DNA from 2 places in the Phyllobacterium sp. YR620 genome. Region 1 is predicted to be linked to the other one. Evidence: predicted binding sites of a transcription regulator. Region 1 holds the regulator's gene; the other holds the start of a gene.
The links. The regulator PhoB, encoded in region 1, activates phosphate uptake and scavenging genes when phosphate is short. The targets are predictions, from matches to a motif close to TGTCATNNANCTGTCAT.
Positions count from the first base shown of each region.

Region 2: a site for PhoB is predicted at 4,335-4,351, ahead of BLR72_RS04395 (UDP-2,3-diacylglucosamine diphosphatase). Genes of this name have one in related genera too.

Region 1 covers NZ_FNJP01000001.1:1,080,360-1,092,315, reverse strand. The annotation lists gene corA (magnesium/cobalt transporter CorA) at 1-490, opposite strand, end outside; gene BLR72_RS05100 (NUDIX hydrolase) at 734-1,216, shown strand; gene BLR72_RS05095 (vitamin B12-dependent ribonucleotide reductase) at 1,829-5,626, shown strand; gene BLR72_RS05090 (nuclear transport factor 2 family protein) at 5,742-6,131, opposite strand; partial or broken gene BLR72_RS05085 (nucleoside deaminase) at 6,260-6,711, opposite strand; gene BLR72_RS05080 (LCP family protein) at 6,952-8,079, shown strand; gene arsC (arsenate reductase (glutaredoxin)) at 8,089-8,511, opposite strand; gene dmeF (CDF family Co(II)/Ni(II) efflux transporter DmeF) at 8,592-9,533, opposite strand; gene BLR72_RS05065 (metal/formaldehyde-sensitive transcriptional repressor) at 9,530-9,808, opposite strand; gene phoB (phosphate regulon transcriptional regulator PhoB) at 9,965-10,651, opposite strand; gene phoU (phosphate signaling complex protein PhoU) at 10,670-11,395, opposite strand; gene pstB (phosphate ABC transporter ATP-binding protein PstB) at 11,418-11,956, opposite strand, start outside.
Region 2 covers NZ_FNJP01000001.1:933,901-945,856, reverse strand. The annotation lists gene dgcA (N-acetyl-D-Glu racemase DgcA) at 58-1,041, shown strand; gene BLR72_RS04405 (MFS transporter) at 1,038-2,240, opposite strand; gene BLR72_RS04400 (glycosyltransferase family 4 protein) at 2,362-3,459, opposite strand; gene BLR72_RS04395 (UDP-2,3-diacylglucosamine diphosphatase) at 3,449-4,270, opposite strand; gene BLR72_RS04390 (NADP-dependent malic enzyme) at 4,499-6,796, shown strand; gene BLR72_RS04385 (DUF2865 domain-containing protein) at 6,888-7,946, shown strand; gene gltX (glutamate--tRNA ligase) at 7,864-9,237, opposite strand; gene BLR72_RS04375 (ABC transporter ATP-binding protein) at 9,306-11,120, opposite strand; gene BLR72_RS04370 (NAD+ synthase) at 11,488-11,956, opposite strand, start outside.

The DNA.
Region 1 (11,956 bases):
GGATGAAATCCTCGCCCTTGGCCAGGGCATAGGGCGAAGTTTCCCAATGTTGGCGGACGGCCGTATAGGACGTTGAAGGTCCGTGACGGACGCTGACGAGATAGCCCTTGCCGACAAAGACATGGGTCTCGCCGAAAGCCACCCGGTTGTCGATGAGTTGTGCTGTGCGCGCCACCACGAATATGGCATCCCCATATTGCTCGAGCTTCGGCCGTTGGTGCGCGTGCTCGGCATCCTCTATCGCAAGGCTATGCAGGCCAAACTGGTTCTGTACCCGGTGCAGGAGTTCGCCGTCAGGCTCGAGAAGCCCTATCCACACCACATGTCCGTCTTTCTTGGACCAGTTGCCAGCCTCATCTATCGGAATATCGGCAATCCGCTTGCCATTGGCGTAAACACACGAGGCAATGACGCTCGAACGGCCGGTGTCCGCGGTCGAAGTGTGCGAATGAGGTAAATCGTCATCGAAAGACGAATGTTGGGAAACCATTGCACCTCCGATCGCGTTGAACGACAGATTATCGCGTGTAGCGATCCCTTTCCAGTTATCACTTGGTCGTGTGATTGGTTTGCACTGCAATTAGAATGGTGGAGCGTGAGATTTTTGCACTGCTGTTCAAAAAATCGTCACAAGTGGCGTATAAGCAACCTGTAGTTGGGCCGAAACACTTGTGAATTCGGAGAATCGGTCCACATTAGTAGAAAATAGTAAGACTAAAGTACGAGCGGACCATTGAACGTAACCTACCTGGATGAGATCGTGACCGACAAGCGAATTGAATTGCCAAACGGCAAAATTCGCCAGGTGGCGGCGCTTGTCTATCGTACGAAGAAGAGCAAGACCGAAATCTTGCTGGTTACGAGCCGGGGTACCGGCCGCTGGGTGTTGCCCAAAGGCTGGCCGCAGGTCCGGAAGACTTTCGCTCAATCCGCACGCACCGAAGCCTATGAGGAAGCGGGCGCACGCGGCGATGTCGCGCCCTTCTCCATCGGCACTTACACCTACAAAAAGAGCGACATGTGCGACGGCGAGAATGGCGACTTCATTGTCGACGTTTTTCCAATGCATTTTTCCCGGCAGGAAAAGAACTGGCCGGAGCGCGGCCAGCGCCGCATCGAATGGATGAGCGTGGCCGCCGCAGCAGAATGTGTCGACGAGCCGGAATTGCGCGAGCTTATCGCCAGCTTCGATCCTGCAATCCTGGATCTTCACTAGTTTCAAGCTCGCTGATTTCGGCTGACTTGACGATCGTCGTCGTTTTTCGCGACGACTATCCACAGGCGTTTTTTTCGCAAGGTTCTCCCCGTTATCCACATATGTGACACACAAGATATTGCGGTCACAAATATGTAAAAAACTATGCCTTGACGCTCACGCCCGAGTCATTTTTTATGATCGACGGCGTTGCGTTCGTGGCGTGGCCGGCGTGTCTGTTACCGGTCTTCTTACCAGTTTATGCAGGTTTTTCCGCAGCTTGGCCTGTTGTGCCAAGGCGTCGGCGAAGCTGTGCCCGGACGGACAACTTCTTTGCATCTGCTGGCAGATATTTCTTGGGTAAACGGCAATTTAACACTATATTTAGTGTTTACAGGGTAGAGTGAATACCAGATAGTGTGAACACATCATAAAAGATGAATCACACGACAGGCGTCAAAAAAAGGGCCGCCAGGCCCGGAAATCATGCGGGCGACCGCGCCGATGACGGGTCGAGGAAATTCGGCTGGCTCCAGACCGCTGGAGCCGGATAGGGCGGACATGTGTCCATAGCTGCGCATCTCTTCACAGGGAGCCCGATGGACACTATATATAGAGACAAGGACGAGAGAGATGCGGATAGAACGGCGTTTTACCAAAGACAATCAGTCAGCCTATGCGGACATCGAATTTCGTGTAGCGACGAGTGAGATCAAAAACCCTGATGGATCCGTCGTGTTCCGTCTTGAGAATATCGACGTTCCAGCCCAGTTCAGTCAGGTGGCTGCCGATATTCTGGCGCAGAAATATTTCCGCAAAGCCGGCGTGCCGGCCAAGCTGAAGAAGGTCGAAGAGAACAACGTTCCGTCATGGCTCTGGCGTTCGGTCGCCGACGAAGAGGCGCTCGCGGCATTGCCCGCTGATGCGCGCTATGGTTCGGAAATGGACGCACGCCAGGTCTTCGACCGGCTTGCCGGCACCTGGACCTATTGGGGCTGGAAGGGCAAATACTTCGACAGTGAGGAAGATGCCCTCGCCTTCCGTGACGAACTTGCCTACATGCTCGCGACCCAGCGCGTCGCGCCCAATTCCCCGCAATGGTTCAACACCGGCCTGCATTGGGCCTATGGCATCGATGGTCCCGGCCAGGGTCATTATTATGTCGATCCCGAAACCGGCAAGCTGACAAAATCAAAGTCCGCCTACGAGCATCCGCAACCGCATGCCTGCTTTATCCAGTCTGTCGCCGACGATCTCGTCAATGAAGGCGGCATCATGGATTTGTGGGTGCGCGAGGCGCGCCTGTTCAAATATGGCTCGGGCACCGGCTCAAACTTCTCCTATCTGCGCGGCGAAGGCGAAAAGCTTTCGGGCGGCGGCCGCTCATCCGGCCTGATGTCGTTCCTGAAAATCGGCGACCGCGCTGCCGGCGCGATCAAGTCGGGTGGCACCACGCGACGCGCCGCGAAGATGGTCGTCGTCGACGTCGATCATCCGGATATCGAGGAATATATCGACTGGAAGGTCAAGGAAGAGCAGAAGGTTGCCGCGCTTGTGACCGGCTCGAAGATCGTTCGCCAGCACCTGACCGCGATCATGAAGGCTTGCGTCAATTGCGAGGCCGACAATGGCGATTGCTACGACCCGACCAAGAATCCGGCGTTGAAGCGCGAGATCAAGGCCGCGAAGAAGAACCAGGTTCCGGAAAACTATATCCAGCGGGTCATTCAGTTTGCCCGGCAGGGTTACACGGACATCGACTTCAAGACCTACGATACGGATTGGGATTCGGAAGCCTATCTCACCGTTGCCGGCCAGAACTCCAACAATTCGGTTTCGCTGAAGGATGAGTTCCTGCGCGCAGTCGAAGGTGATGGCAACTGGAACCTGACCGCCCGCAAGGACGGCAAGGTTATGAAGACGCTGAAAGCCCGCGACCTCTGGGAAAAGATCGGCTACGCCGCATGGGCCTCGGCTGATCCGGGCCTGCATTTCAATACGACCATGAATGATTGGCATACCTGCCCTGCGGCAGGGCCGATCCGCGCGTCAAATCCGTGCTCGGAATATATGTTCCTTGACGATACGGCCTGCAATCTCGCCTCGATCAACCTCCTCACCTATCGCGGCAAGGACGGAAAGTTCGACGTCGTCGGCTACGAGCATACGGCCCGTCTGTGGACCATCGTCCTCGAAATCTCGGTGATGATGGCGCAATTCCCTTCGAAGGAAATCGCACGGCTCTCCTACGAATACCGCACGCTCGGCCTTGGCTATGCCAATATTGGCGGCTTGCTGATGACCTCCGGCATTCCTTATGACAGCGCTGAAGGTCGCGCCATCGGCGGTGCCCTCACCGCGATCATGACCGGCGTTGCCTATGCGACCTCAGCCGAAATGGCGAAGGAGCTCGGCACTTTCCCGGGCTATGCGCCGAATGCCGCCAACATGCTGCGCGTCATTCGCAACCATCGCCGCGCTGCCCATGGCGAAACCCAAGGCTACGAGGCGCTTTCGGTAAACCCGGTCGCCCTGATCGCTACCGACTGCCCTGACCAGGACCTGATTGCCCACGCGAAATCCGCCTGGGACCAGGCACTGGCGCTCGGCGAGAAGCATGGCTATCGCAACGCCCAGGCAACCGTCATCGCACCGACGGGCACGATCGGCCTTGTCATGGATTGCGACACCACCGGTATCGAACCCGATTTCGCCCTGGTGAAATTCAAGAAGCTTGCCGGTGGCGGCTACTTCAAGATCATCAACCGCGCCGTACCGGAAGCCCTGCGCACGCTTGGCTACACGGAAAGCCAGATTGCCGAGATCGAGGCCTATGCCGTTGGCCATGGCAATCTCAACCAGGCTCCCGGCATCAATCCCGGCTCGCTGAGGGCGAAGGGATTTACCGACGAGATCATCGCCACGTTGAACACTGCGCTGAAGTCGGCCTTCGACATCAAGTTCGCCTTCAACAAGTGGACGCTGGGTGAAGATTTTGCCAGGAACGCGCTCGGTTTCACCGACGAGCAGCTCAACGATATTTCCTTTGAGATGCTGCCGGCTCTCGGCTTCTCGAAGAAGGAAATCGAAGCCGCCAATATCCATGTCTGCGGTGCAATGACGCTCGAAGGCGCCCCCTTCCTGAAGGAAGAGCACTATCCGGTGTTCGATTGCGCCAATCCCTGCGGCAAGGTCGGCAAGCGTTTCCTCTCGGTCGACAGCCACATTCGCATGATGGCCGCCGCCCAGCCGTTCATTTCCGGCGCGATCTCGAAGACGATCAACATGCCGAATGAAGCAACGGTCGACGATTGCAAATCCGCTTACATGCTCTCGTGGAAGCTGGCGCTCAAGGCAAACGCACTCTATCGCGACGGCTCCAAGCTTTCGCAGCCGCTCAATTCCTCGCTTATCGCCGATGAGGACGAGGATGAGGACGATGCAGTCGAGGCGCTGATCGAGGCACCAACCGCGGCACGCGCCGTGCAGGTTACCGAAAAGATCGTCGAGCGCATCGTCGAGAAATATATCCATGACCGCGAGAAGCTGCCCAACCGGCGCAAGGGCTACACGCAGAAGGCAGTCGTCGGCGGCCACAAGGTCTACCTGCGCACCGGCGAATTCGACGATGGCCGTCTCGGCGAAATCTTCATCGACATGCACAAGGAAGGCGCCGCCTTCCGTGCAATGATGAACAACTTCGCCATCGCCATCTCGCTCGGCCTGCAATATGGCGTGCCGCTCGAGGAATATGTGGAAGCATTCACCTTCACCAAGTTCGAGCCGGCCGGCATGGTTCAGGGCAATGACGCGATCAAGAATGCAACATCGATCCTCGATTACGTCTTCCGCGAGCTTGCCGTTTCCTATCTCGACCGTCACGACCTCGCCCATGTCGATCAGTCTGATTTCTCGAATACTTCGCTCGGGCGTGGTATTTCCGAAGGCAAGGCCGAACCGGTATCGAAGGGCCTGACACGCGGCGCTTCGCTGAAAGTGGTTTCGCCGGGCAAGGCCGACCCAAAGGGTTTTAGCAATGCAGGGGGTCAGGGTGCGGTAAGCGCTCCGAAGGCAACTGCGTCATCAAATGTCACGACCCTTGCCGCCCGCTCCGCCGTCGCCGTCGCTGCCAAACCGGCCATCGCCGCAGTCAGCGAGGAATCCTCGGCCTTCAAGCGCGATTATGAAGAACGCGCCAAGGGCGAGGCCGAGGCCAGCGCCGCTTCCGCGCTCTTCGAGAACGAGGATGCAGAAGCTGCCGCCGAGGAAGCGAAGGCCGAAGCAAAGAAAATCATGTCGGACCGGCGCATCAAGTCAATGATGCAGGGCTATACCGGCGACAACTGCTCGGAGTGCTCGAACTTCACGATGGTGCGCAACGGCACCTGCCTGAAGTGCGACACATGCGGCGCAACCAGCGGCTGCAGCTGATAAGCGCAGCGCGCATTGTCCGGCACAATCAGCTTGACAATGTTCGTAGCAAGCAAATTCATCTCCGGTCGTTTTCACGACCGGAGATGAAAATTTTCAACTGAACAGGTTCGTGCTACTTCAGAAACGTCTCGCTGTGCGCGTGACACTCCCAACCAGTTGATCCGCGAATCCAAACCGAGCTATCTGCGGCCCGCATTTTTTGCGATTTGCCATTCATCGTTACATTCTGCTCGACAGTATACGCGATAAGCGCGACATCTGGCGACGGCGTCGAAACCTCGACATCTGCGAATTCATAGGATTCCAGGCTCCAGTTGCCGTCCTCGGTCATCTGGCCCATTTTCTTTTTGCCGATGCGCATCACACCTTGGGCGCCGGTTACAAGTGCCGGATCCGCCGACAGTTCCGCGGTGCGGTCGCCGTCTTTCGCCTTCATCGCATCCCAATAGGATTTTTCGAGAGCTACGATGTCATCCTTCGTTGGCATACTGCGAGCGGTCATGGCCTCGTCCTCCGATGGTGTATCATCGAAAAACGCTCAATGATGCCCCAGGTTCCCGCTACCGTCGCTCTGCGGGTATTCCGCCTTCTCAAGACGAGGCTTGCAACCATTGCAGGATGACGCGGAGATCAGGGCGCTTGGTTGTCCTGCCAAACTTGATACAGCTTACCATCGCCCACGGGCGAATGCGCATATGACAACCCCGTTTGCTGGTCGATTGGTTTCGCCAACTCTTTTGCTATGACGGCCGTAGAGAAGCCGAACGGTTCTGCCTGTTCATTGGAATAAGCGAACTTGATATCGCCAATACCGGCCATGCGCATGGCTGCGAGGCACATGGGACAGGGTTGGCCGCTTGCATAGACCGAACAGCCGTCCAAACGGGGGGATTGCAATGCAAGCCCGGCAGCCCCAGGGCCAGAAGTTCGGCATGTGCTGTTGGATCGTTGTCGGCCTGAATCCGGTTGACGCCGCGCGCGATGACCTTGCCATCCTTGACGACCACGGCCCCGAAAGGACGACCGCCCGTTTTTACATTGTCGAGTGCAAGGGCGATCGCCTCTTCGAGAAATTGATTGATGTCCGTCTAGTGCGGTAGCGCCTTCCTTCAATTCGCGCCCTCAGCATAGTCGTTCTGCCGTGTGTCGCAACGGCTTGGCCATCTCCTTGCGGCGTTCGCACACTCTGGGCATGGCAAATGTCTTGTTCGAATTCTCTGGCATTCGCGTTGTTGCTTGTGCGATGGGCATCGTTAAAACGGAAATGTTAGTTGGCTTGGCCCGGATAATGATTACCTTGGCTTGTTCTACTGGAGAATTTTGTGAGTGACGGATTGATCAACAGCGCGCCGAAGCCTGAGGGCGATCCTCAACGACGCCGGCGGCTGCATTTGCTGCTCGCTTCCGTCACTTGCCTGATGCTTGTAATCCTGCTTGCCATTTGCGGCATGTATTGGAAGTTCACGAGCAATCTGCGGCACTTCGAGGTTGCTGAAGCCGACCTCGGCAATCGCCGCCCGGCCAAGGCATCGCCTGATGCACTCAACATCCTGATCGTGGGTTCAGACCAGCAAACCGTTTCCGTCGCCAACCCCGGCGAGCGCAGCGACATCCTCATGCTTGCGCATCTTTCGGCCGATCGCAGCGAGTTGAATGTCGTGAGCTTCCCGCGCGACCTGCTCGTTCCCCTTCCCGCCTGTTCCGGCCGCGAGGGCCTGCCCGGCCAGCGGGCGCACCTCGGCATGATCAACTCATCCTTCATGTTCGGCGGCATCGGTTGTACCTGGAAGACCGTCGAAACCCTAACGGCCATAAAGATCGATCACGTGATCAAGGTTGATTTTAGCGGCTTCAGGCGGATTGTTGAGGCCATTGGCGGCGTCGAATACTGCATATCCGAACCAATCCACGACAAGCTTGCCGGGCTGGACCTCCCTGCGGGATGCCAGACGCTCAATGGCGAAGAAGCGCTAGGCTACGTGCGCGCCCGTTACAGCATAGGCGACGGCACCGATATCGGACGCATTCATCGTCAGCATGAATTCTTTGGTGCCATGGCTCAAAAATTGCTCGGAGCGCAACTGGCGAACCCTGTGCGGCTCTTCAGCTTCATGGATGCCGCGACGAAATCCGTCATCACCGACCCGGGTTTCAGTCCGGGCGTGATGCGGGAACTCGCCTTCGCCGTCCAGCATCTTTCGTCCGAAAATATTCACTTCATCACCATGCCATGGCACTATTCGACGGCATCCCCCGGACGGGTCGAATGGGTCGAAAAGCCTGCAAAGCGGCTTTTCCGCTCGATAGCCGCCGATAAATCCCTGATGGATACTGAGTTCACGCGGGCCAAGATCGGCGAGCCGCAAGATTCCACGACCAAGCCCTGCGGCGCCAGCCGCGTCGACCACTGCGCCGAAATTTCGCAGGCCGATGGCGTTGCTCGTCCATAACATCGAGGCTCAGCGGACGCGATTGCCCGAGCTGTCGATAACGACCTCACCATCCTCCTTGGAAAACGGGCCCTTCTGCGCATCTGGCAGGATCTCAAGCACAATTTCTGAAGGGCGGCTGAGCCGCACGCCTCTTTCGGTCACGACGAAAGGACGTTCGATGAGGATTGGATTGGCCATCATCGCGTCGAGAAGCGCATCGTCGTCCAACGAAGCATTGTCGAGGCCAAACTCGGCATAGGGCGTACCTTTTTGGCGCAAGGCCTGGCGCACGCTAAGACCAGCCCGGCTGATCATTTCCTTCAGGGTTTCCCGGCTCGGCGGCGTCTTGAGATATTCCACGATCACCGGCTCGATCCCTGCATTGCGGATCATGGCGAGGGTATTACGCGAGGTACCGCATTTCGGGTTGTGGTAAATCGTGACGGTCATCACATGGGCTCCCGGCTATTCGAACGTTCGTCGCACGTGGGGTCTTCAAAGCTCAGCGTGTGACCCACCAGAATCGATATTTACGCGGCCTTCGGCTCTACCTCAACGGTCACATGCGACAACTCATGGATATGTGCGAGTTTGGCACGATAGGACGACGGCGCTTTCGGATCGTCGCTCAAAAGCGAAACAATGGCACCGTGATGCCCCGGGCCAAGCTGCCAGACGTGCAGGTCGGTAATCACGTCGCCCTCCTTTTCGATGGCGCCACGTATTTCATCAGGCAGGTCTTCACCCTGAGGGACATAGTCGAGCAACACGCCGCCCGCATCGCGGATGAGACTCCATGACCATCTGGCGATAACAAGAGCACCGACTATTCCCATGGCCGGATCGAGCCAAAGCCAGCCGTAAATGCTGCCCGCGAGAAGGGCGATGATGGCGAGGACGGACGTCAGCGCATCGGCAAGAACGTGCAGATAGGCGGCACGCAAATTATGATCGTGACCGTGGTGATGATGGTTATCGCCATGGTGACCGTGGTGATGATGGCTATGGTCGTCGCGCAAGAGCCAGGCACAAACAAGGTTGACGGCAAGGCCAAGCACGGCAACGGAGATCGCCTGCGGAAAACTGATCGAGATCGGGTTGGCAAGGCGTAGGAAACTCTCCCAGCCGATCAGCAGTGCAATAAGCGCGAGGATCACAGCGCTGGCAAAACCTGCGAGATCGCCGAATTTTCCCGTGCCGAAGGTGAAACGCGGATTGCTGGCATTCTTCCTTGCATAGAGATAGGCCAACGCCGCGATCAAAATCGCGGCAGCATGTGTCGACATATGCCAGCCATCGGCGACAAGCGCCATCGAGCCGAAAACCGTTCCCGCCACGATCTCCGCAACCATCATCGTCGCGGTCAGCGCGATCACAAACCAGGTGCGTCGTTCGTTGCGCTCGTGATCGTCGCCCAGAAACACATGGGCATGCGTGCCTTGAGGCAAATGGATCGCGTGATCGTGGCTCATTTCAGATACATCCTTACAACGTCGATGAGATCCGCTGCGCCCTTGGCGCGTTCGCTGTCCGTCTCGGTTCCGGGATCGACGACATGCATGCGGATATGGTCCTCGATGAGTTCACCCATCAGGCCGTTTACCGCGCCGCGCACCGACGCCACCAGGTTCAAAATGTCACCGCACGACATTTCCGCTTCGAGCGCACGCTCGACGGCCTCCATCTGCCCCTTGAGACGACGGATCCTTGCGAGGAGTTTTGGTTTTTCCTTGGTGGTATGAGACATAATATAGCCCCCTACCCTATATTTGCGTGAATTTCAAGTCCAGGCTGTGGAGACTTTGAGCAAGGCGTTGTCGGCGGACTACAAAATACCAAAAGGCGTCGCATCAGCCATCTAGCGCTGATGCGACGCCCTTGTTAGAACCACAATAATTGAGAATCAGCCGAACGAATAGCCGGCGCCACGTACGGTGCGGATCGGATCTATCGAACGTCCGATATTGATCGCCTTGCGCAGGCGACCAACGTGGACGTCAACTGTGCGATCATCGACATAGATGTCCGCACCCCAGACATTATCGAGCAACTGGCCGCGCGAAAAGACTCGTCCGGGTGACTGCATGAGGAATTCGAGCAGCCGAAACTCCGTCGGGCCAAGTTTTAGCTCGCGCTCCTTGCGGAAAACGCGGTGCTGTTCGCGGTCGAGCTTGAGATCGCCGAAGCTCAGCACGTGCGAAAGCAGGCTCGGATTGACGCGGCGAAGCATGGATTTGATGCGCGCCAGGAGTTCAGGCGTCGAAAACGGCTTGACCATGTAGTCGTCGGCACCGGTCGAAAGGCCGCGAACGCGTTCGCTTTCCTCGCCGCGGGCGGTGAGCATGATGATTGGCAGGATTTCGGTCTCGCGCCGCGCCCGCAGGCGGCGGCAGAGTTCGATGCCCGACAGGCCAGGCAGCATCCAGTCGAGGATCAGAAGATCCGGAACGTTCTCGCGCAGCGCAATTTCCGCTTCGTCGCCACGTGCGATCGTCTCGACAACATAGCCTTCAGCTTCAAGATTGTACCGGAGGAGGACGCTCAGGGCTTCCTCGTCCTCCACAACGGTGATTTTGGGAGCTATTGCCATATCAAGCCTTCAGTTGAATTAGGACTCGGTCGTTTCATCCACAATAATAGTATGTGTCTGGTCTTCCTTGGGACGTTCCGCCGGCAGTTGCGAACCGGTAACAATGTAATAGACTGTCTCGGCAATATTGGTGGCGTGGTCGCCTATGCGCTCGATATTCTTGGCGCAGAACAAAAGATGCGTACAGGCGGAAATGTTGCGCGGATCTTCCATCATGTAGGTCAGCAATTCGCGGAACAGCGACGTATAGAGCGCGTCGATTTCGTCGTCGCGTTCGCGCACAATGTTCACCTGCTGTACCGAGCGCGTCGCATAGGCGTCGAGCACGTCCTTCAGCTGCGTCAAGGCAAGTTCGGCGATTGTCTGCAAGCCGCGGTAGACCGAGAGCGTCTGGCGGGTATCGGTCACGGCAACGACGCGCTTGGCAATGTTCTTGCCGAGATCGCCGATACGCTCGAGATCGGAGGAAATGCGGATCGTCCCGATGACTTCACGCAGGTCGATCGCCATCGGCTGGCGCTTGCCGATGATGGTGATGGCCTTTTCATCGATCTCGCGCTGACCGGCGTCGAGGATCAGATCGTCCGAGATAACGCGCTGCGCCAGCGCATTGTCGGAATTGACCATGGCGGCGACCGCCTGTTCGACCATGCGTTCGGCATGACCACCCATCTCGGCGATCTTGTGCGTCAGGAACTTCAGTTCGTCATCGTAAGAGCGCACAGTGTGCTGCAACTCGGTCATGTGCTTTGTCCTCGTTCCTGCGTCAGCCGAAGCGTCCGGTGATATAGTCCTGGGTGCGCTTCTCGGTGGGGCTTGTGAACATCATTTCCGTATCGCCGACCTCGACAAGATTGCCGAGATGGAACATGGCCGTGCGCTGCGAAACGCGCGCTGCCTGCTGCATCGAGTGGGTAACGATGACGATGGTGTAGTTTTCGCGCAATTCATCGATCAGTTCCTCCACCTTTGCTGTGGCGATGGGATCAAGCGCCGAGCACGGCTCGTCCATGAGGATCACTTCCGGACTGACGGCGATGGCGCGGGCAATGCACAAGCGCTGCTGCTGGCCGCCGGACAGACCGGTGCCAGCCTCATGCAGGCGATCCTTCACCTCGTCGAAAAGGCTGGCGCGGCGCAGGCTTTTTTCAACGATTTCATCAAGTTCGTGGCGACCCTTCGCGAGTCCGTGAATGCGCGGTCCATAGGCAACGTTCTCGAAGATGGACTTCGGGAAAGGGTTGGGCTTCTGGAACACCATGCCCACCCGGGCACGGAGTTCGACGACGTCGATCTTCGGATTGT
Region 2 (11,956 bases), 150 kb from region 1:
ATATCGAGTCTCTCGACCGATGTCACTTGAACAATAGTTTCGGATAGGGCCCAAACAATGGCGCTGGAAATTTCGATTTCGGTTGAACGCTGGCCCATTGCCGGAACCTTCACGATCTCGCGTGGATCGAAGACGGAGGCAGCCGTGGTCATCTGCACATTGACGGATGGCCCATTCATTGGAAGAGGCGAATGCGTGCCATATGCGCGCTATGGCGAGAGCCTCGAATCGGTTTGCGCCGAGATCGAGGCCTTGCGCGGCGCACTGACAAACGGCGCGACACGCGATGACCTGCCGGCCCTGCTCAACGCCGGCGCCGCCCGCAACGCGGTCGATTGCGCATTGTGGGACCTCGAAGCGAAGCGCAGCGGAACCTCCGTTGTGGCCCTTGCCGGTCTCGCTCCTCTTCGCGAACTGACCACGGCGGTTACGGTGTCGTTCGGCGAAGCCGAGGCGATGGCAGCTTCGGCCAGGAGTTTCGCCGACAGGCCCGTGATCAAGGTCAAAGTCGGCGGCGAGAACGATGCGGCGCGCATCGCGGCGGTGGCGGCGGCAGCGCCGGCAAGCCGCATTATCCTCGACGCCAACGAGGGCTGGACCGATGCAGATATCATCGAAAACATGCTGGCGGCGGCCAAGGCCGGCGCCGTGCTGATCGAGCAACCGCTGCCCGCTGGAAAGGATGCGATCCTGTCCAGGATACCGCACCCGGTTCCGATCTGCGCCGATGAAAGTGCGCACGGCACCGACGATCTTCCCGCCCTGATCGGCCGCTATGACAGCATCAACATCAAGCTCGACAAGACCGGCGGCCTGACGGAAGCGCTGCGCATGCAAAGGACCGCCCGCGCGCTTGGATTTGGCGTCATGGTCGGCTGCATGGTCGGAACCTCGCTCGCAATGGCACCAGCGATGCTGGTCGCCCAGGATGCGGATTTTGTCGATCTGGACGGTCCATTGATTCTCAAGGAGGATCGAGCGCCGGGCCTGATATTCGAGGGCAGCCGGGTTTTCCCGCCGAGCCGCGATCTCTGGGGCTAATTTTGCCTCTGTTCCAGCCGTAGCGACACGCCCGCAAGCACAAGACCGCAGGCGGCGAGTGCAACCATCACATAGAAGCCGTAAATTTCCGTCCTGGCATAGAGCGGCCCCGAAACCATCGTGGCGATGGCCAGCGAGGTTCCGATGAAGAATGTCGAAAGGCCTTGGGCGGTGCCGCCGCGTTCCTCGGGGATCGTCAGCGCAATCATCTTCTGCATGCCAAGAAATGAGAGCGCGAATGAGAAAGCGTGGAGACTCTGGATGAGAAGGAAACCCGCGACACCCGATCCCGAAGGGGCGACCAGCGGAAACGCGGCCCATCGAAACATGGCAAAGGCCGAGCCGACCATCAGCACCCGCGCAGGGTGAAGCTTTCCGAACAGGCGTCGAAACATCGTGAACATGATCACTTCGGCAACAACCGAGATCGACCATAATGCGCCGATCACCGTTTCGCCTATTCCGATCGACTTCCAGTAGATTGCCGAAAAACTGTAGCCATAGGCATGGCTGGCCTGCGTGATCCCGGTTGCGATCAAGAAGGTGACGAAGGCGGGACGACGCAGTGCCCTGCCCGCATCGGCAATATCGACATCGGAAAGCGGCGAGAGCCGGCGCGGCTTGCCGATGCGCGGTACGACGAAGCTCATGGCGCATGCGGCAATGAGCGTGGCCAGCAGGGCCGAAGGGATGATCCACTCGCCGAAATACTGGATGAAGACGCCGCCCGCGAAGGAGGCAAGCAGGAAGGAGATCGATCCCCAAACCCGCATCTTCGCAAAGTCGGCTCCATAACGTCGCACGCCGGAGAGCGCAATCGTATCGGCGAGCGGTACTTGCGATGTCCATGGCGGCGCCAGCATCAGCGACACAATCAATATGCCGGCAAAGCCGAAGGGAACGAAATAGAAGGCAGCGACGATGACCGCAAGAACGGTTGCTGTCGTCAGGATATGCGCCCGGTCGTTGGACCGGTCGGCGAGCATTGAAACAAGGGGCGCGGCGATGACGCGCACGAAAAGCGGCATGGAAAGGACGATCGAAATCTCGGTCGGTGTCAGCGCCCGGTATTCGAGCCACAAGGGAAAATACGGCAGGTGCAGGCCGCTCGAGGCGAAGATGGCGAAATAAGCGAGAGCCACCCGCAGCTCGAAGCGAGGCGGCTTGTCGAGACCCGGATCCGCAGAGGCGGTGATCATTGCAGGACTTTCGGAAGAACGAAGACGGCCGGGGAGAATCGCAATCATGATCCGCCCGCGCCACGCACCTATCACGAAATACTGCACCCGCCTAGAAATGCTCGCGATAATTGTGGGAGTTCTATAGGTCCGACGGTTGCCGCGCCGGGACCGCGCGCTTGCGGCTAATCCACCTGGCGACTGCTTCGCGCGAAGCAATGATCTCCGTCAGCGCGCTTTCGAAGATATCGGCGCAAGCCTCCCAGCTGAAGCTCCTGAGCCTGGCATCGGGATCGACCTTGCCCATCGCCAGCGCGCCAAGCGCGGCTTCGTTGAGATCATCGGAAAGGACGCCGGCGCCCGAGACGCCAATCACATCCTTCGGACCTGGGACCGGATAGCCAGCCACGGGCACGCCACAGGCGATCGCTTCGAGCAGCACGAGCCCGAACGTGTCAGTGCGGCTCGGGAAGACGAACACGTCAGAACCCGCGTAGTAGCGCGCCAGTTCCTCACCCTCCTTCTTGCCGGCAAAAACCGCATCCGGATATTTGCGTTTGAGCTCCGGCAAACTCGGCCCGTCACCGACGACGAGTTTCGTTCCTGGCAGATCGAGCGCCAGGAAAGCTTCGAGGTTCTTCTCCGGCGCGACCCGCCCGACACACAGGAAGATCGGCCGGTTAAGTTTGAGATCGACCTCCGGCTGCGGACGGAAGAGCTTGCGATCGACGCCGCGGGTCCAGACCTTCAGCGTCTTGAAACCGCGCGCGGAAAGTTCGTCGTTGATCGATTGCGTCGGCACCAGACAGGTTTCCGCGGCATTGTGAAAGCGGCGCAGGAAGGCATAGGTCCAGGCCAGCGGCACCGGCAGGCGCTCGCGCAGATATTCGGGAAAGCGCGTGTGGAAGCTGGTCGTGAACCGCCAATTATTCCTGAGGCAGGCACGTCGCGCCATGATGCCCAGTGGACCTTCCGTCGCGATATGGACGAAAGCCGGCTGCAGCGCCTCGATGCGCGCTTTCACGGCATGCGGCAGCGTTAGCGCCAGGCGAATTTCCGGGTAGGTCGGGCACGGAGCCGAACGGTAGTCGGCCGGCGAGATGATCGTTACCTCGAAGCCGCGCGCCTCCATTTGCTCGCGCAGCTTCGTCAGGGTACGAACGACCCCATTGACCTGGGGATGCCAGGCGTCCGAAACGATAACGAGCCGTTTGGGCTGCGCGCTTGGCTCAGGCCGCATTCGCCGCCTTCGGGCGCTTGTCATCAAGGCGGATCACTGGAGCAAATCCAGCCTGTTCACCGATCAGGTGCGTCCACGACAGGAGTTCCATGCGGCCGTCAAAATGCTCGACGATGGCAGTGCAGCTCTCCACCCAGTCGCCGGTATTGATATATTCGATACCGTCGATCTGCTCGATGGTTGCGTGGTGAATGTGCCCGCAGATGACACCGTCGGCGCCGATGCGGCGCGCTTCATCGGAAACGACTGTCTGGAACGAGCCGATGAAATTGACCGCCTTCTTGACCCGGAATTTCGCCCAGGCCGAGAACGACCAGTAGCGCAGGCCGAGCATGCGCCGCACCTTGTTCATGATGGTGTTGATCGCGAGGGCCGCGTCATAGGCCCAGTCGCCGAGATAGGCGATGTGGCGGGCGTTGCGCACCACCACATCGAACTGGTCGCCATGAATGACGAGGAATTTTCGTCCATCCGCGGTCTCGTGCATCGTCCGGTCCATGACCTCGATGCCACCGAAATGGGTGCCCTGGAAATCGCGCAGGAACTCGTCATGGTTGCCGGCGATATAGAGGATGCGCGCGCCCTTGCGGCTCTTGCGCAGCAGCTTCTGCACGATATCATTGTGCTCCTGCGGCCAGTGCCAGCTGCGGCGCAGGCGCCAGCCATCGACGATATCGCCGACGAGATAGATCGTATCGGCATCGTGATACTTCAGGAAATCCAGTAGAAAACTGGCTTTCGCACCTTTCGAACCGAGATGAACATCGGAAAGAAAAAGAGTGCGGAATTTGCGGGCCTCGTTCTCGACCATGATGCTGATCTCCGTTCAGCGCTGACGCGGGGCGTCCGGTTGCGCTGACACAAACCCGATTCATGTCACAATCATATGACGGTGCGGAAAACTGCATGTTTTCGGACGATAAACACTTGTAACAAAATGGACTTCATTTATGCGTCTGGATGTTATTCAAGCATGCTAGAAATGCCTGAACTGATGATTTGTGAACGCGCCGCACCAATTTCCGGAAGGACCCGCTCCATGGCCAACGACAAAACGCCCAGCAGCTCTGACCTCGATGAAAGCGCGCTGTTCTACCACCGCTTTCCTCAGCCGGGTAAGCTGGAAATCCAGGCCACCAAGACGCTCGGCAACCAGCGCGATCTCGCGCTCGCCTATTCCCCCGGTGTTGCCGCCCCATGCCTTGCCATTCACGGAGACCCGGCGACCGCCGCTGACTATACGAGCCGCGCTAACCTCGTAGCCGTGGTTTCCAACGGAACTGCGGTGCTTGGCCTTGGCAATATCGGCCCCCTCGCCTCCAAGCCGGTCATGGAAGGCAAGGCGGTGCTCTTCAAGAAGTTCGCCAATATCGACGTCTTCGACATCGAGATCGACGCCAAGGAAATCACCCGCATTGTCGACGTCGTCTCCGCGCTTGAGCCGACCTTCGGCGGCATCAATCTCGAAGACATCAAGGCGCCGGAATGTTTCGAGGTCGAGGAACAGCTGCGCGCCAGGATGAACATCCCCGTCTTCCATGATGACCAGCACGGCACCGCCATCATCGTCGCCGCTGCAATCCTCAACGGCATGGAGCTTGCCGGCAAGGACCTTTCCAAGATCAAGATCGTTGCTTCGGGCGCCGGCGCTGCCGCCCTCGCCTGCCTCAATCTTCTCGTCAAGCTTGGTGCGGACCGCAACAACATCTGGGTCTGCGACATTGACGGCGTTGTTTACGAGGGCCGCAATACGCTTATGGACCGCTGGAAATCGGTCTATGTGCAGAAGACCGATGCCCGCGTCCTAGCCGATGTCATCGGCGGGGCGGACGTCTTCCTCGGCCTTTCTGCTGCAGGCGTGCTCAAGCCAGAGCTTCTCAAGCAGATGGCGCCGAACCCGCTGATCATGGCGCTCGCCAATCCGACACCGGAGATCATGCCGGAGGAAGCCCGCGCCGCGCGCGCCGACGCGATGATCTGCACCGGCCGCTCCGATTTCCCCAACCAGGTCAACAACGTCCTTTGCTTCCCCTACATCTTCCGCGGCGCGCTCGATTGCGGCGCGAGAGCGATCAACGAAGAGATGAAGATGGCCGCCGTCCAGGCCATCGCGGCGCTCGCCCGCGAAGAACCATCCGACGTTGCTGCCCGCGCCTATTCGGGCGAGACGCCGACCTTCGGACCGAACTACCTCATTCCCTCGCCCTTCGACCCCCGCCTCATCTTGCGCATCGCCCCGGCCGTCGCCAAGGCAGCCATGGATACCGGCGTCGCCGAGCGTCCGATCGACGACTTCGATGCCTATCTTGACCGCTTGAACCGCTTCGTCTTCCGGTCCGGACTGATCATGAAGCCGATCTTCACGAAGGCGAAAACGGCCGAGAAGAAGCGCGTGATCTATGCCGATGGCGAGGACGAACGCGTCCTGCGCGCCGCACAGGTCGTGCTCGAGGAAGGGATTGCGCTGCCGACGCTGATCGGACGCCCGCAGGTGATCGAGACGCGCCTCAAGCGCTACGGCCTGAAGATCAAGGTCGGCAAGGACTTCGATATCATCAACCCCGAGGACGATCCGCGCTACCGCGATTACGTCGATCTTCTGGTCAAGCTCACCGGGCGGCGCGGCACCACCCCGGAAGTGGCGCGCACCATGGTTCGCGCCAGCAGCACCGTCATTGCGGCGCTCGCCATCGTGCGCGGCGAGGCCGACGCCATGATCTGCGGGCTTGAAGGACGTTTCGAGCGGCATTTGCGCAATGTCGACCAGATCATCGGCAAGCTTGAAGGGATCCGCAATTTCTCGGCGCTCAGCCTGCTTATTTCGCAGCGCGGCGTTCTCTTCCTCACCGACACCTATGTGAGCATCGATCCGACCGCCGAGGAGATCGCCGAAAAGACTGTGCTCGCGGCGAGCGAAATCAGTCGCTTCGGCATCGAGCCCAAGGCGGCCTTGCTGTCGCATTCGAATTTCGGGTCGCGCGATTCCGAAAGCGCCGCAAAGATGCGCCATGCATCCGAACTGCTCCGTGCCAAGGCACCGCATCTCGAGCAGGACGGCGAAATGCATGGCGATTCGGCGCTGTCGCAGGTGCTTCGCGAACGCGTGCTGCCGCATTCGCGGCTGAACGGCGAGGCCAATCTCCTCGTCTTCCCCAATCTCGATGCTGCGAACATCACGCTCAATGTGGTCAAGAGCGTTACCGACGCGCTCCATGTCGGGCCGATCCTGCTCGGCGCTGCCAAGCCGGCCCATATCCTGACGCCTTCCGTGACATCGCGCGGCATCGTCAACATGACTGCGCTTGCCGTGGTGGAGGCATCACAGCGCGTTGATTGAGACAGGGACCGTCTTATTGCTGCCGCATGGCCGTGGATGGTTCAGGCGCATTCGCACCCGTCGAATGCCCCTGAACTTTCCGGACCGCCTCATGCATCGGACACTCCAATCTGGCATCATCGCCGCGGCCGCAATTCTCGCGACGGCCCCGCTTGCTTATGCCAATTCCGACAATTGCGTGCGGATGCAGGAGCGTCTCGACCAATTGAACAGCAATGCCGATGTCGACGACTACGAGTTGCAGCTGCGCCGCGACCGCGTGGTGGCCGCGCTCGATGCTAATGACTGCCCCATCATTGACTCGCCCATTCACGATGAGCCGCATTACGACGTGCCGCTGCGCGATCAACCAATACCCGACTATCCGGTACACGAGGCACCCCAGCGCGATTACCCGCTGCGTGACACGCCGCGGCGTGCGACTGCCGCGCCTTCCTATGAGATTTACGGAACCGAGCCGGAACATGTCGAGCCGGAAATGAGCACGGCCCCCGTCTCCGGCGGACGTTACCAGACGCTGTGCGTGCGCAGTTGCGACGGCTATTATTTCCCGATCTCCTACGATACGGGTGCGGAGAATTTCGCGCGCGATCAAGCGCAATGCCAGTCTCAATGTACCGGCGCGAAACTGTTTTATCGGCCGACCGAGAATCAGGACCCCGCCGCGATGATTTCGCTGCGCGGCGATGCCTACCGGAACACGCCGAACGCCTTCAAATTCCGCAAGGTCAGCGCCAATGGAACGCCGCAATGCAGCTGTCAAAAGACGGCCGGCGACTTCAAGGCACTCGGCGATCCGAGGAAAGTGGCAGCGCCAACGCCCAAACCCGCTATAGCCGAGCCAACCAAACCGGCCGCACCAACGATCGAGACCGCGACGCCTACCGAGGCTGCAAAGCCATCAGCCCAACCACAAGAGGCGAAGACCGAGCCTGCCGTTCCTGCCGGCCAGCCTGCGACGCAGGCCTCCTCGATCATTCAACTCGGAGAACCAGAGGCGAAGAAGGCCGAGGTGGAGAAGCCGAAGCCGCTTACCGAAGACAAGCCGATCGATCCCAACCGCAAGGTCAGGGTCGTCGGGCCAACGTTCCTTCCCGACCAAGAAGGGGCAGCAGATCCGCAAGTTCCGGACCAGAAGTCAGCCCGGTAAGCGCGATGCGCAGCGGCATGAACAGGCCCTTGCCCTTGCGCCCGCTTTGATCCTTGACCGCATCGGTCCACTGTTTCCAGGTCTCGCGGCTCCAGGGCTCGGCCGGCAGCAGGTCGAAGGCGGCGCGCACGAAATCAATATCCTCCGCGGCCACAGCCACATCCGTTGCGGGCCCCTCGTTCACGATCGTCCACCAGGCGGCGGCATCTGAAACCTTCGAAAGGTTGCCGCGCACGGCGAGCCAGAAGGCTCCCGCCCGGTCGCCCTTAATGCCAAGCGCGGCGAGCCGTTCACTGACTTCCTCGAAAGGCATCGCATGGATCAGGGCACGGTTAAGCGCATCGAGATCGGCAGGATCGAATTTCGAAGCGGATTTCGATGTCGCAGCCGGATCAAAAATCGCGGCCAGCGAAGCCATGTCCGGTAGGGCCGTAACATTTTCCGATGTGCCGATCAGCACGGCAAGGCTTGCCACCGCCATCGGCTCGTAGCCATCGCGGCGCAGGCTGCCGATCGACAATGCCCCGGTGCGCTTGGAAATACCTTCGCCAGATGCCGTAGTCAGGAGATTGATATGGCCGAGCGCCGGAACCTTCGCGCCCAGCGCCTCGATAATCGAGATCTGGACGCCGCTATTGGTGATGTGGTCATTGCCGCGGATGATATGGGTAATGTCCATGTCGATATCGTCGACCACCGAAGTGAAGGTGTAAAGATAGGTCCCGTCTTCTCGCACCAGGACCGGATCGGACAGCGAGGAGAGATCGACGGTTTCGCGGCCGCGCACCAGATCGTCCCAATGAACCTCGGTGCGCGCTATCGCAAATGGATCGTCCTTGAAATTCGGCAGTAGAAAGCGCCAGTGCGGCCGGCGACCCTCGGCCTCGAGCTTCTCCCGATCGGCCGCGGTCAGCTTCAACGCCTCGCGGCCATAGATTGGCGGAAGCCGGCGCGCCAGGCGCAGCTTGCGCTTGCGCTCGAGTTCCTCGGCGGTCTCATAGCACGGATAAAGGACGCCCGATGTCTTGAGCTTTTCGGCAGCAGCGTCATAGAGCGTGATGCGCTTCGACTGATATTCGATGCGCACTGGCTCGATGCCCAGCCATTCAAGATCGGCGATCGTTGCCTCGGCATATTCCGTCTTCGAACGCACGGTATCCGTATCGTCGAAGCGCAGGATGAACTGCCCCTTGTTCTGCAGCGCGAACAGCCAGTTGAACAAGGCGATGCGTGTGTTGCCGATATGGATAAAGCCGGTCGGAGACGGTGCAAAACGGACGATGGTGGTCATTGGTGGGGCATATCGGATGGCGCCTGCAATGGCAATATGGGCCGCGATTGCGCGCGGCCCATATTTCTTTAGTCGTCGTTGAGGACGAGGCCCTTCGTCAACTCCAGCGCCTGCCGTTCGAACAGACTGCGGTAGATGCCGCCCCCGAGCCGGATTAGTGCCTCGTGGTTGCCCTCCTCGACGATCTTGCCGTGGTCGAAGACCAGCAGCCGGTCAAGCGAGCGCACCGTGGAAAGACGATGCGCAATGACGAGCGTCGTCCGTCCCTGCATCAGCCGCTCCATCGCCTGCTGGATCAGCACTTCGGATTCTGAATCGAGGCTCGATGTCGCCTCGTCTAGAATGAGGATCGGTGCATCCGCAAGGAACGCCCTGGCGATCGCCACACGCTGCCGCTCACCGCCCGAAAGCTTGACACCACGCTCACCGACGAGCGTGCTGTAGCCCTTTGGCAACGCCGAGATGAACTCGTGCGCGCTCGCCTGCCGCGCCGCTTCCTCAATCTCCTCCTGTGAGGCGCCGGGATGGGCATAGGCGATGTTCTCCGCCAGCGTCCGGTGAAACAGGATCGGCTCCTGCTGCACGATGGCGATCTGCTGGCGCAGCGACGCCTGCCTCACCTCGGCGATATCCTGACCGTCGATCAGAATCCGGCCCGCTTTCACGTCGTGCAGACGCTGGATCAACTTGACGAATGTCGTCTTACCCGACCCGGAATGACCGACGAGCCCCACCCGCTCGCCCGCCCGGATCGTCACCGAGAACCGGTCATAGAGCGGCAGGCGGTGCGCACCGTAGAGGAAGGTGACGTTATCGAACTCAATCCTGCCATCGGTGATGACAATCGGCTTTGCACCCGGACGATCCTCGATGCCGAGGCGTTGACTCTGGATATCAACCAGTTCCTCCATGTCGTTGATCGAGCGCTGCAAGTTACGAATGTGCATCCCGACTTCGCGCAAGTATCCCTGCAGGATAAAAAACGACGTCAGCACGAAAGTGATGTCACCGGCGCTGGCATTTCCGTCTGCCCAGAGGATAAGCGCAAAACCGATCACCGCCGCCCGCAGGAAGAGCAGCATCGTTCCTTGTGTCGTCCCGTTCCACGTCCCCCTGATCCAGGTGCGCGCCGTCCGGTCCTTCCACTTGTCCAGAACCTTGACGAGACGCGCATCCTCGCGGCTTTCCGCGCCAAAGCCCTTCACCACCATGTTGCAACTGACGGCGTCCGCAAGCGAACCGCCGAGCTTCGTATCCCAGCGATTGGCAAGGCTTGCCATCGGCGCGACGAAGCCGAGCGACATCATCACCGTGACAGTGACGAAAACCAGCGAACCGATGCCGATAATGACACCCATCAGCGGCCAATACCAGGCCATCAGGATCGTCGATCCTGCGAGCATGATGATCGATGGAAACAAGGCCAGCAGCAGCGTATCGTTAAGCAGGTCGAGCGCCCACATGCCGCGCGTTACCTTGCGCACGGTCGATCCGGCAAAGCTGTTCGCGTGCCAGTCCGTCGAGAAACGCTGAATGCGATAGAATGCACCGGACGCGATGTCGGTCATCATCTTCAAGGTCAGGTGCGTAACGGCAACGAAGGTGACATGCCTGAGAATGATCGCGCCGAGCGACAGGGCAAGAAGCGCCCCGAATGCCGCCATTGCCGCATTCCAGACAATTTCCTCACGGGCGTGCCCATTGACGACGGCATCGACAAGCCTGCCGGAATAGAGCGGCGTCAATACGTCGGCAAGGGTCGAAAGCATGACGGCGCCGACGATAATGCCCACGCGCACCGGCTGTTTCTGCCAGTGGCGCCAGGTGAATCCGAGAACGGCGCGGAATGCTCCCCCGCGCAGGTTGAAACGCAAAAAATTCATGACAATGTCCGGCGCCCCAATTGCACCGGCCTCACAGATAATCAGGAACGAGCTTGCCGTGTAGTGAATAGGAAAGTCAGTACGGCAGAAGTGATTTGGCGACTTGCCCGAATACGGGAAAGGCCAATGTCGGCGATGGGTTACCTTGACATGTGAAGGTAATTGAAAAGCCTCGTGGGCTTTTCCGCATCACGTGTCAGGAACGAACGCCGCCCCGCGGGGACATATGGAAAACTGTCATTCGAAAACCTCCCGGTCTTCATTGCCGGACTTGGGCTTATAGGTGAATCGCTTTCGCGCGCCAAGCACCAATTTTTTCAACTTCGCGTGTTTGCGACATAGGTGAGGCGCGCTTGCAACAGTTGCCTCAGCGGTCCCGGAATCGATTGGTGATCGGATAGCGGCGGTCCCGGCCGAAATTCTTCCTGGTGACCTTCACACCCGGAGCCGATTGCCGGCGCTTGTATTCGGCGATGTAGAGAAGGTGCTCGATCCGCTCGACCGTCGCCCGATCGTGACCGCGCTCCACGATTTCATCGACGCTCATCTCGTTCTCCACGAGGGATTCCAGAATATCGTCGAGAACCGGATAGGGCGGCAGCGAGTCCTGGTCGGTCTGGTTTTCACGCAGTTCGGCCGACGGCGCCTTGCTGATGATGTTGACCGGAATGACCTCGCCCGATGGCCCGAGTCCACCGGCCGGAACGTTCTTGTTGCGCCACTCGGACATGGCGTAGACCTGCATCTTGTAGAGGTCCTTGATTGGATTATAGCCGCCGTTCATGTCGCCATAGAGCGTGGCATAGCCGACCGACATCTCCGATTTGTTGCCCGTC